Bradyrhizobium diazoefficiens: one gene and its partners. The protein of the gene in region 3 interacts with the protein of the main gene of each other region in a pairwise test. Links are inferred from orthologs where the notes say so. Each region holds a gene or a part of one and is shown on either strand. Other genes may lie near its edges.

What was found. Proteins that work in one complex are often made in the same cells at the same time.
Region 1: the proteins of JJB99_RS35625 (region 3) and JJB99_RS18010 interact in binary tests that used the Escherichia coli proteins (3 or more experiments, as listed by UniProt). The link is inferred for Bradyrhizobium diazoefficiens from one-to-one orthologs.
Region 2: the proteins of JJB99_RS35625 (region 3) and JJB99_RS01520 interact in binary tests that used the Escherichia coli proteins (3 or more experiments, as listed by UniProt). The link is inferred for Bradyrhizobium diazoefficiens from one-to-one orthologs.

Annotation. Positions count from the first base shown.
Region 1 is NZ_CP067100.1:3,795,957-3,799,350, reverse strand. Bases 529-3,394 are described here. They hold JJB99_RS18010 (P-II family nitrogen regulator), read left to right. Parts: upstream 529-1,725; coding sequence 1,726-2,064; downstream 2,065-3,394. Other genes in these bases: glnA (type I glutamate--ammonia ligase), read left to right, coding at 2,215-3,394; JJB99_RS18015 (NAD(P)H-hydrate dehydratase), read right to left, coding at 529-1,344. Outside these bases: more of JJB99_RS18015, read right to left, coding at 1-528. UniProt on the Escherichia coli protein: P-II indirectly controls the transcription of the glutamine synthetase gene (glnA). P-II prevents NR-II-catalyzed conversion of NR-I to NR-I-phosphate, the transcriptional activator of GlnA. When P-II is uridylylated to P-II-UMP, these events are reversed.
Region 2 is NZ_CP067100.1:332,479-335,954, reverse strand. What follows is about bases 529-3,476. They hold JJB99_RS01520 (P-II family nitrogen regulator), read left to right. Parts: upstream 529-1,807; coding sequence 1,808-2,146; downstream 2,147-3,476. Other genes in these bases: JJB99_RS01515 (ammonium transporter), read left to right, coding at 2,184-3,476; JJB99_RS01525 (ATP-dependent Clp protease proteolytic subunit), read left to right, coding at 836-1,438; JJB99_RS01530 (SRPBCC family protein), read left to right, coding at 529-795. Outside these bases: JJB99_RS01540 (ammonium transporter), read left to right, coding at 1-52; JJB99_RS01535 (ArsR/SmtB family transcription factor), read left to right, coding at 95-409; more of JJB99_RS01530, read left to right, coding at 439-528. UniProt on the Escherichia coli protein: Involved in the regulation of nitrogen metabolism. Regulates the activity of its targets by protein-protein interaction in response to the nitrogen status of the cell.
Region 3 is NZ_CP067100.1:7,590,384-7,594,759, forward strand. The notes cover bases 406-3,725. They hold JJB99_RS35625 ([protein-PII] uridylyltransferase), read left to right. Parts: upstream 406-732; coding sequence 733-3,525; downstream 3,526-3,725. Other genes in these bases: JJB99_RS35620 (OsmC family protein), read right to left, coding at 406-488; JJB99_RS35630 (methylated-DNA--[protein]-cysteine S-methyltransferase), read right to left, coding at 3,531-3,725. In the rest of the region: more of JJB99_RS35620, read right to left, coding at 1-405; more of JJB99_RS35630, read right to left, coding at 3,726-4,061; JJB99_RS35635 (ABC transporter substrate-binding protein), read left to right, coding at 4,289-4,376.

The sequences.
Region 1 (3,394 bases), 3.8 Mb from region 3 along the record:
CGCCAAAAGCCCGGCAATGATGCCGGAGAGCACGTCGCCGGCGCCGGCGGTGGCGAGCCAGGGCGGCGCGTTGGCGGCGATGGTGGCGCGGCCATCGGGGGCGCCGATCGTCGTGTCCGGCCCCTTCAGCAGCACGACCGCACCGGAGCGTTCGGCGGCGACGCGGACGCGCTCGAGCTTCGAGCGGCCCGGATGTTTGTTGCTGAGGTCGGAGAACAGGCGCGGAAACTCGCCCTCGTGCGGCGTCAGCACCACCGCATTGTCCTGCGAGGTCTTGATCGACTCGAACAGCCGCTCGGGATTGGCGGCAAAACTCGTCAGCGCGTCGGCGTCCAGCACCAGATGCCGCTGCGCGCTCAGCGCGGTATGGACGAGATCGCAGGTACGATCGCCAATGCCCGCGCCAGGGCCGATCATGCAGGTGTCGTAGCGTTTGTCTTCGAGCAGCTGGCCAAATTCGAAAACGGTGTCGACAGGGCGAACCATCACCGCGGTCAGCGCGCTGGCATTGATCGCGAGCGCATCGCGCGGCGTTGCTAGCGTCACGAGGCCCGCGCCGGCCCGCAGCGCGCCGCGCGCGGCGAGCCGCGCAGCCCCCGTCGCAGCCGCATCGCCCGAGACCGCCAGCACATGACCCCGCGCGTATTTGTGGCCGTCGATGCGCGGCACCGGAAAGGCTGCACCCCAGACGGCCGGATCGTTCTCGAAGGTCTGCGGCCTGATCTCGCCCAGCACCGACGCCTCGATGCCGATGTCGGCGACGCTCACGCGGCCGCAATGCATCCGGCCAGGCAGCAAGAGATGCGCCGGCTTCTTGCGGAAGAAGGTGACGGTCTCGGCGGCGTTCACCGCCGCGCCGAGCACGGCGGCGCTGGTGCCGTTGATGCCGCTCGGCAAGTCGACCGCAAGCACCACGGCACCGTTGGCGTTGATCGCCTCGATCATTTCGCGCGCCTCGCCCTCGACGGGACGGCTGAGGCCGGCGCCGAACAGCGCATCGATGATCAGCGCCGGTCGTCCGATCGCCTGCGGATTGAACGGCAGCACTGGATGCTTCCAGCCGCGCGCGGCGGAGGCCGCGTCGCCCTGCAGCTGGTCGCGCTCGCACATCAGGATGACCGAGACCTCGCGCCCCTGCGCGGCGAGCTCGGCGGCTGCGACAAAACCGTCGCCACCATTGTTGCCGGGGCCGGCGACGATCAGGATCGGCCCCTCCTCCACCAGCGCATTGGCGGCTTCGGCGACGGCCTGGCCGGCGCTCAGCATCAGCTTGAAGCCGGGCGTGCCGGCCGCGATGCTGAGCTGGTCAGCGCGCTGCATTTCGGCGTTGGTCAGAATTTCCATGCCACTTCCCTGGTCCAAACGCCTTTTCAACAGGCACGTTCCATGCCGGCCCACCCGATGAAACGACGAACTGCACACATATTGAACCGTTTGCCTATTTCGTAGTCTTCGGTATTTTGGACCGGTCGGCGCCACCTATCAGAGATGCTCGTTAAAAGGCTGATAACGCTTCAATAATCAGGGCATTTGCAACTTGGCATAGACCCTGCTTTCGAGGAAGCCGCTTCGGTTTGTCGTGCTCACTGGCTTTTATCAGGGTGTGGCCGGCCGTTGTTGCCGGAGTGGTCAGGAATTCCGGCATAGCGAAGACACGATCGTGCGTGAGAAAAGCGCATCCTGACGAAGACGTTGCTATTTGATCGAAAGGCCGGGAGGCGCGCAGTGAAGAAAATCGAAGCCATCATCAAGCCATTCAAGCTCGACGAGGTGAAGGAAGCGCTTCAGGAAGTCGGCCTCCAAGGCATCACCGTCACCGAGGCCAAGGGCTTCGGCCGGCAGAAGGGTCACGCCGAGCTTTACCGGGGCGCAGAATACATCGTCGACTTCCTGCCCAAGGTGAAGATCGAGATCGTGATCGGCGACGATCTGGTCGAGCGCGCCATCGACGCGATCCGCCGCGCCGCGCAGACCGGCCGCATCGGCGACGGCAAAATCTTCGTCTCCAACATCGAAGAGGCGATCCGCATCCGGACCGGCGAATCCGGGCTGGACGCTATCTGAGCCGGGTGCTATCCCGCATTTTGCGACACTCTGAAAGAAAATAGGCTGCTTCGGCGGCCTGATTTCGTTTGTGCGGTTGCGCCAACTCGCCGCAAGCGACAACGAATCTGCTCACCTGGAAACCGACCCGCAGAGCCAAAAGGGGTATGCATGAAGACCGCCAAAGACGTCCTGAAATCGATCAAGGACAACGACGTCAAATACGTCGACCTGCGCTTCACCGATCCGCGCGGCAAGTGGCAGCACGTGACGTTCGACGTCAGCATGATCGATGAGGACATTTTCGCCGAAGGGACGATGTTCGACGGTTCCTCGATCGCCGGCTGGAAGGCGATCAACGAATCCGACATGTGCCTGATGCCCGATCCGGTGACCGCGACGATCGATCCGTTCTTCGCCGAGACCACGATGGTGATCACCTGCGACGTGCTCGAGCCGACCACCGGCGAGCCCTACAACCGCGATCCCCGCGGCATCGCCAAGAAGGCCGAGGCCATGGTGAAGTCGATGGGCGTCGGCGACAGCGTGTTCGTCGGCCCCGAGGCCGAGTTCTTCGTGTTCGACGACGTGCGCTATTCGGCCAACCCCTACAACACCGGCTTCCGGCTCGACTCCTCGGAACTGCCGATCAACTCCGACACGGAATATGAAGGCGGCAATCTCGGCCATCGCGTCCGCACCAAGGGCGGCTACTTCCCGGTGCCGCCGCAGGATTCGGTGCAGGACATGCGCTCGGAAATGCTGGGCGCCATGGCCAAGATGGGCGTCAAGGTCGAGAAGCACCATCACGAAGTCGCCTCCGCCCAGCACGAGCTCGGCATGAAGTTCGACACGCTGACGCTGATGGCCGATCACATGCAGATCTACAAATACTGCATCCACCAGGTCGCGCACATCTACGGCAAGACAGCCACCTTCATGCCGAAGCCGGTCTATGGCGACAACGGTTCGGGCATGCACGTGCACCAGTCGATCTGGAAGGACGGCAAACCGGTGTTCGCCGGCAACAAATATGCCGACCTGTCGGAGACCTGCCTGCACTATATCGGCGGCATCATCAGGCACGCCAAGGCGATCAACGCCTTCACCAACCCGTCGACCAACTCCTACAAGCGTCTGGTCCCGGGCTATGAGGCCCCCGTGCTGCTCGCCTATTCCGCGCGCAACCGCTCGGCCTCCTGCCGCATCCCCTACACCGCTTCGCCGAAGGCCAAGCGCGTCGAGGTGCGCTTCCCAGATCCGATGGCCAATCCCTATCTCGGCTTCGCTGCGATGCTGATGGCGGGCCTGGACGGCATCAAGAACAAGATCGATCCGGGTCCGGCGATGG
Region 2 (3,476 bases), 7.3 Mb from region 3 along the record:
GCAGGAGCTGGAGGGCCTCGATATCACCCAGCACGGCGAGGCGCTTCAGTAATCGGGGCTTGCGCAACACATAAGCACGTGCTTATGTGTCGTCATGATCGAAGCCGACATCTTCAAGGCGCTGGCCGACCCGACCCGCCGCAAGGTCTTTGAGAAACTCGCTGGCGGCAGCCTGAATGCCAGCGCCTTGCGCGACGGATTGGAGATCAGCCAGCCGGCGATGTCGCAGCATCTTTCGGTGCTGCGCGCGGCAGGGCTCGTGCGCGAACAGCGGCAGGGCCGCTTTGTGAATTACGAAGTCGATCCGGACGGAATCGCCGCCATCGGGACATGGCTCGCGCGCTACCGTGCCTATTGGCCGAAGCGCATGGCAGCACTCGCCGACCTCTTGAAGGACATGGACCAATAAAGGACCTGGATCAATAAGGACCTGGATCAATGAGCGACGCCATGAAGCCTGATCGCCCCGATGCAAAGCTGGTGCTCGAATTCGATTTCGATGCACCGCCGCCAAAAGTCTGGCGTGCCGTGACCATCCCTGAATTGCGTCAGCGCTGGTTGCCCGATTGCGACCTGGCAGGCGCCGAGCCGGAATCGTCGATCCCGGGCGAAGAGGTCCGCTACCATATCCGCGATTCCGAACCGCCGTTTCGCGAGAGCCACGTTATCTTCCGGATCGAGCCGAACGAGGACGGCGGCACGCGCTTCCGCATCATCCAGCAGGCCTGCGACGTCAGCGTAAAACTGCCGCAGCCGGCCAATACCAATTGCTGCCTGATGCGCGCAGCGGCCTAGCAAAAAAGAATTTGTCATCTACAGAAATGGGAGGTCGCCGATGCGCGACATGCTTCAGCTCGTCCCTATGGTCGTCGAACAATCCGCGCGCGGCGAACGATCCTTCGACATCTATTCGAGGCTGCTGCGCGAACGCATCATCTTCCTGAACGGCGAGGTCAACGACGCCCTGTCCGGGCTGGTCTGCGCGCAGCTGCTGTTCCTCGAAGCCGAGAATCCCCACAAACCGATCAACCTCTACATCAACTCCTATGGCGGCGTGGTCACCAGCGGATTTGCGATGTACGACACAATGCAGTTCATCAAGGCGCCGGTTCATACGCTGTGCATGGGCACCGCGCGCTCGATGGGTTCGTTCCTGCTGATGGCCGGCGAGCCCGGTCACCGCGCCGCTTTGCCCAATGCAAGCCTTCACGTGCATCAGCCGCTCGGCGGCTTCCAGGGCCAGGCCTCCGACATCCTGATCCACGCCAACGAGATGCAGGAGACCAAACGACGCATCATCCGGCTCTACGCGCAACATTGCCGGCGCTCCGAGGCGGAGGTGGAACGAACCCTGGACCGCGACCACTTCATGACCGCGCAGCAAGGCGTCGAATGGGGACTGATCGACCGGGTGTTTGCCGCGCGCGACGCGGCCTGACGGTCTCGGTCGGCGCGCGTATCCCACGGGCGCGAATCCGGGCTCGAAGCGCGCGAGCGCGTCGCTCCGTAGTTCGATACCTCTCGGTTGCCCGGCGTGTGGGCATCAATTGTGTCGACAGCCTGTCATGCCTGCTTTTTCATCAGCCCTGATCATGGATTGAGCGCGACGTATTAGCACACTCCGGCACAACACCCGTCAAAGGCGAAAACCCCCGTTTTCATAATCCGTTAGGCAACGCGCCCGATCTGGCACGGCATTTGATTCTAGGGGTCGAGGCTGTGCCCGCGTAGTGAACTTCTCCCTCGTGGCGAACCAGTCGAGACACGCCCGGCCATGTCCGGACCGGGCCAAGCGGGGATAGGACCCATGAAAATTGTTATGGCGATCATCAAGCCATTCAAGCTGGAAGAAGTCCGCGACGCCCTGACCGCCATCGGCGTTCACGGTCTCACGGTGACGGAAGTCAAGGGATATGGCCGCCAGAAAGGCCACACGGAAATCTACCGCGGCGCCGAATATGCCGTGAGCTTCCTGCCCAAGATCAAGATCGAGGTCGCGATCGCCTCCGAGCAGGTCGACAAGACCATCGATGCCATCACGTCCGCGGCGAAAACCGGACAGATCGGCGACGGCAAGATCTTCGTCATCAACCTCGACCATGCGGTTCGCATCCGCACCGGCGAGGCCGATGCCGCGGCCCTCTGATTTCGCGCTCAACATTTACCAATCAGGAGTGAATATAATGACGTTCAAGCGTCCCTATGGCGCGGGATTGGCGGCTCTCGCAGTCGGCCTGTTCGCTGCGACCGCAGCCTATGCCGAGCCGACGATCAACAAGGGAGACAACGCCTGGATGCTGACATCGACAGTGCTCGTGCTGTTGATGACCATCCCCGGCCTCGCGCTGTTCTATGGCGGCCTCGTCCGTTCCAAGAACATGCTCTCGGTCCTGATGCAGGTATTCTACACCGTCTGCGTCGTTACCGTGATCTGGGCCGTGTACGGCTACAGCCTCGCCTTCACCGGCGGCTCCGACTTCATCGGCGGCTTCTCCAAGGCCTTCATGATGGGCGTCACCACCGATTCGAAGGCCGCGACCTTCTCGGTCGACGCCAACATCTCGGAGCTCATCTATATGTGCTTCCAGATGACCTTCGCGGCGATCACGCCCGCCCTCATCGTCGGCGCCTTTGCCGAGCGCATGAAGTTCGCGGCGATCGCCCTGTTCATCCCGCTCTGGGTCACGCTGATCTACTTCCCGATCGCGCACATGGTCTGGTACTGGCCCGGCCCGGACGCGATCCAGGATGCGGCCAAGGCGCTCGCCGCTGCGGCTGATGGAGCAGCAAAGACCGCGGCCCAGGCCAAGCTCGACGAGATCAACGCCGACGCCGGCTGGATCTTCAAGGCGGGCGCGATCGACTTCGCAGGCGGCACCGTGGTGCACATCAACGCCGGCATCGCAGGCCTCGTCGGCGCTCTCCTGATCGGCAAGCGCGTCGGTTACGGCAAGGAGTTGATGGCCCCGCACTCGCTGACCATGTCGATGATCGGCGCCTCGCTGCTCTGGGTCGGCTGGTTCGGCTTCAACGCCGGCTCCAACCTCGAAGCCAACGGCGGCGCTGCGCTTGCCATGACCAACTCCTTCGTCGCCACCGCAGCCGCTGCGCTGTCGTGGATGTTCGCGGAGTGGATCATCAAGGGTCACCCGTCGGTGCTCGGCGTCATCTCCGGCGCCGTCGCGGGCCTCGTGGCCGTGACGCCTGCCGCCGGCTTCGCCGGCGTGATGGGCGCGATCGTCCTCGGCCTCGTGGTCGGCGTGGTCTGCCTGTTCTTCTGCACCGTCGTGAAGAACGCGCTCGGCTACGATGACTCGCTCGACGTGTTCGGCGTGCACTGCATCGGCGGCATCGTCGGCGCCCTCGGCACCGGCATCCTGGTGAATCCTGCTCTCGGCGGCGCCGGGATCATGGACTACACCGCGATCCCGCCGAAGGTGGCCGATTACGACTTCGCGGTCCAGATGCTCGCCCAG
Region 3 (4,376 bases):
GAAATCTTCGGGCCGTTCTTGATGGTCTGGTAGACCACGCAATAGCGCTCGGTGAGCTTCAGCAGCAGATCGAGCTTGTCCTGCGGCGCGTCGGTGTCGACCTCGAAGCGCAGGCGGATCTCGGCGAAGCCGACCGGGGTCTCCTTGTCGATGCCGAGCGTGCCGCGGAAATCGAGATCGCCCTCGGCATAGACGTTGCCGGTTTTTAGCGGCACCTCGATCGCGGTCGCAACCGATTTCAGCGTGACGCCGGCGCAGGCGACCAGCGCTTCCAGCAGCATGTCGCCGGAGCAGAGCTCGAGGCCGGAGCCGCCGGTGGCCGGATGCAGGCCGGCCATTGCGATGGCGCGGCCGGTCTCGACCTTGCAGGCGATGCCGTCGCTGTCGGTCGAGCCCTTGGCCTTCAGCGTGATCATCGCGGCCTTGGGATCGGTCTTGTAACGCTCCTTGATCGGGGCCTGCATCTGGCGCAGTTGGGTGGCGTCCATCTTTCGTTTCCTCCCCAAAATTCGCTCGGTTGGCAGCGGTATAGAGGCCGGTCCCGATGCTGTCAGCCCATGATTGATACGGGCTGCTATGACCGCGGCCGCGACCGCCTGAAAATACATCAAATCCAGTGCGTTATAGACGCATCCCGGGACCGGCGCTCCCTTCCAAAACGGCCGGTCGGCACGTATCTCTGCATGAATAAAGTTTCGTGACAGCGCTCTGCGCCTCTTATATCGGGTATTCATGGACAGCGTCGCGACTGAGCACAGGCCAGAGGTGGATGATCGCTTCGATACCGCGCGGATCACCGCCGCGGTCGATGCGCTTGCCGAAAAGCATGAGGGACGCGAGGACGCGTTCCGCACGGCGGTCGCGCAATTGCTCAAGGCCGAGCTGATCTCGGCGCGCGCGGCGGCGCAGGCGATCCTGCTGAAGGACCGCCACGGCCGCCGCTGCGCCGAGCGGCTGTGCCACGTCCAGGACGAGATCATCCGCATCCTCTATTCGGCCGCGACCCGCCATCTCTATCGCTCGCCGATCCCGACCGGGGCGGAGCGCATGGCGGTGGTGGCGACCGGCGGCTATGGCCGCGGCCTGATGGCCCCCGAGTCCGACATCGATCTCTTGTTCATCCTGCCTTACAAGCAGACCGCTTGGGGCGAGCAGGTGGCTGAGGCCATTCTCTATTGCCTCTGGGACATGGGGCTGAAGGTCGGCCATGCCACGCGCTCGGTCGACGAATCGATCCGCCAGGCGCGCGGCGACATGACCATCCGCACTGCCATCCTGGAGACGCGCTTCCTCACCGGCGACCAGCCGCTCTATGACGAACTGGTCGCGCGCTTCGACAAGGACGTGGTGCAGGGCACGGCGTCCGAATTCGTCACCGCAAAGCTCGCCGAGCGCGAGGAGCGGCACCGCCGCGGCGGCCAATCGCGCTATCTCGTCGAGCCCAACGTCAAGGACGGCAAGGGCGCCCTGCGCGACCTGCACACGCTGTTCTGGATCGCCAAATACGTCTACCGCGTGCGCGACACCGACGAGCTGGTCGAGCGCGGCGTGTTCGACGCGCAGGAGTACCGCAGCTTCCGCCGCTGCGCCGATTTCCTCTGGTCGGTGCGCTGCAATCTGCATTTCCACTGTGGTCGGGCCGAAGAGCGCCTGTCGTTCGATCTCCAGCGCGAGATCGCGGTCCGGCTCGGCTACACCTCGCATCCCGGCATGCAGGACGTCGAGCGCTTCATGAAGCACTACTTCCTGGTCGCCAAGGAAGTCGGCAACCTCACCGCCATCCTCTGCGCCAAGCTCGAGGACCAGCAGGCCAAGCCCGCGCCGGTCTTGAGCCGGATGATGGCGCGGCTGCGCCCCACGCCCGCGAAGCGGCGCGTGCCCGAGAGTGACGACTTCATCGTCGACAACAACCGCATCAACGTCGCCGCGCCTGACGTCTTCAAGCACGACCCGGTCAATCTGATCCGCATCTTCCGCCTGGCGCAGAAGAACAACCTCGCCTTCCATCCGGACGCGATGCGCGACGTGACGCGCTCGCTCGGCCTGATCAACGCGCAGATGCGCGAAAATCCCGAGGCCAACCGGCTGTTCATGGAGATCCTGACCTCCGACAACGCCGAGATCGTGCTGCGGCGGATGAACGAGACCGGCGTGCTCGGCCACTTCATCCGCGCCTTCGGCAAGATCGTCTCGATGATGCAGTTCAACATGTATCATCACTACACCGTCGACGAGCATCTGATCCGCTGCATCGGCTTTCTCCAGGACATCGAGCGCGGCGGCATCGAGGAGTTCACGCTCGCCAGCGACCTGATGCGCAAGACACGCCCCGAGCACCGCGCGGTGATCTATATCGCGACACTGCTGCACGACGTCGCCAAGGGCCGGCCCGAGGACCACTCGATCGCGGGGGCCAAGGTCGCACGCCGGCTCTGTCCGCGGCTCGGCTTCAGCCCGTCCGACACCGAGCTGGTGGCCTGGCTGATCGAGGAGCACCTCACCATGTCGACGGTCGCGCAGTCGCGCGACCTCTCCGACCGCAAGACCATCGAGAATTTCGCCGCCGTGGTGCAGTCGGTCGAGCAGATGAAGCTGCTCACGATCCTCACCACCGCCGACATCCGCGGCGTCGGTCCCGGCGTGTGGAACGGCTGGAAGGCGCAGCTGCTGCGCTCGCTGTATTACGAGACCGAGCCGGTGCTGACCGGCGGCTTCTCGGAAGTCGATCGGGGAAAACGCCTCGCTGCCGCGCATGCCGAGTTCCGCATGGCCTTTGCCGAATGGCCGAAGGACGAGCTCGACGCCTATATCGGCCGGCACTATCCGGCCTACTGGCTCAAGGTCGAGCTGGCGCGCAAAATCCGTCACGCCCGCTTCGTCCGCTCCAGCGAACAGGCCGGCCACAAGCTCGCGATCAATGTCGGCTTCGACGAGGTGCGCGGCGTCACCGAGCTCACCATCTTCGCCGCCGATCATCCCTGGCTGCTGTCGATCATTGCCGGCGCCTGTGCCTCGGCCGGCGCCAACATCGTCGATGCCCAGATCTACACCACGACCGATGGGCGCGCGCTGGACACGATCTCGATCTCCAGGGAATACGACCGCGACGAGGACGAAGGCCGGCGCGCCACCCGCATCGGCGAGATGATCGAGGACGTGCTCGAAGGCAAGCTGCGGCTGCCCGAAGTGGTGGCGCGGCGCGCCGTGCGCAGCAAGGCGCGGCCGTTCGTGATCGAGCCGGAGGTGACCATCAACAACCAGTGGTCCGACCGCTACACCGTGATCGAGGTGTCTGGCCTCGACCGCCCCGGCCTGCTCTACGAATTGACCACCGCGATCTCGAAGCTCAATCTCAACATCGCCTCGGCCCATGTCGCGACCTTCGGCGAGCGCGCCCGCGACGTGTTCTACGTCACCGATCTCCTGGGCGCACAGATCAACGCGCCGACGCGGCAAGCCGCGATCAAGAGCGCGCTGACCCATGTGATGGCCGGCGACAAGGCGGTTGCCGCGCCGGCGGCGTGAAGGCCTTAGACCTCCACCCCCTCATGCCGCAGCAGCCAGCGCTTGCGCTCAAGGCCGCCGCCATATTTCACCAGCGAGCCATCCGCGCCGATCAGGCGATGGCACGGCAGCACCACGCTGATCGGGTTGGAGCCGTTGGCGTGGCCGACGGCGCGAATGGCCTTGGGCATCTCGATCTTGGCGGCGAGCGCGCCGTAGCTCATCGTCGTGCCGGCCGGGATGTTCGCGAGCGCCGTCCAGACTTTCTGCTGGAACGGCGTGCCGGCGATGCGCCACGCGATGGCCAAGAGCTGGCCGAGATCGCCTTCGAAATAGTTCGACAGCGCGGCCCGCATTGCCACCGGCGCAGGCTGCTTACGCAGATCCACCGCCCCGTAATGCAGGCGCAACAGCTCGCGCATGCGATGCTCGTAATCCTCCCAGTCGAGCGCGCGCAAGGCGCCCTCGGCATCGGTGACCAGCAGCGCGATCCCGATCGGCGTCATCAGACGATCGAGACCGAAGCGTTCAGGCATATTGGTTGATCGGGCGGCCATTGCGACACCATTGCATCGGAACACGTATCGCACGTGCCATGCCGCATGTGCTACCGTCCACCCGAAAGCTGACGCTGTGTTCCCTGGCCTGAGACGGTTCGGCGCAGCGCCGCGATCCTTGCGCGGCACCGTGCCTTCCTCCACACTCTTCGGCAGCGATGGCAACCGTTGCAACCAACGGGAAAAGACCATCGGCCGGAAAATTCCGTCAGGAGGAACATCCCAACATGAGCAATCGCAGAGCCTTTTTGGCTGCCACGGCAGCGCTCGCCTTCGCGTTCTCTGTCACCCAAGCCTTCGTAAGCCCAGCCCTCG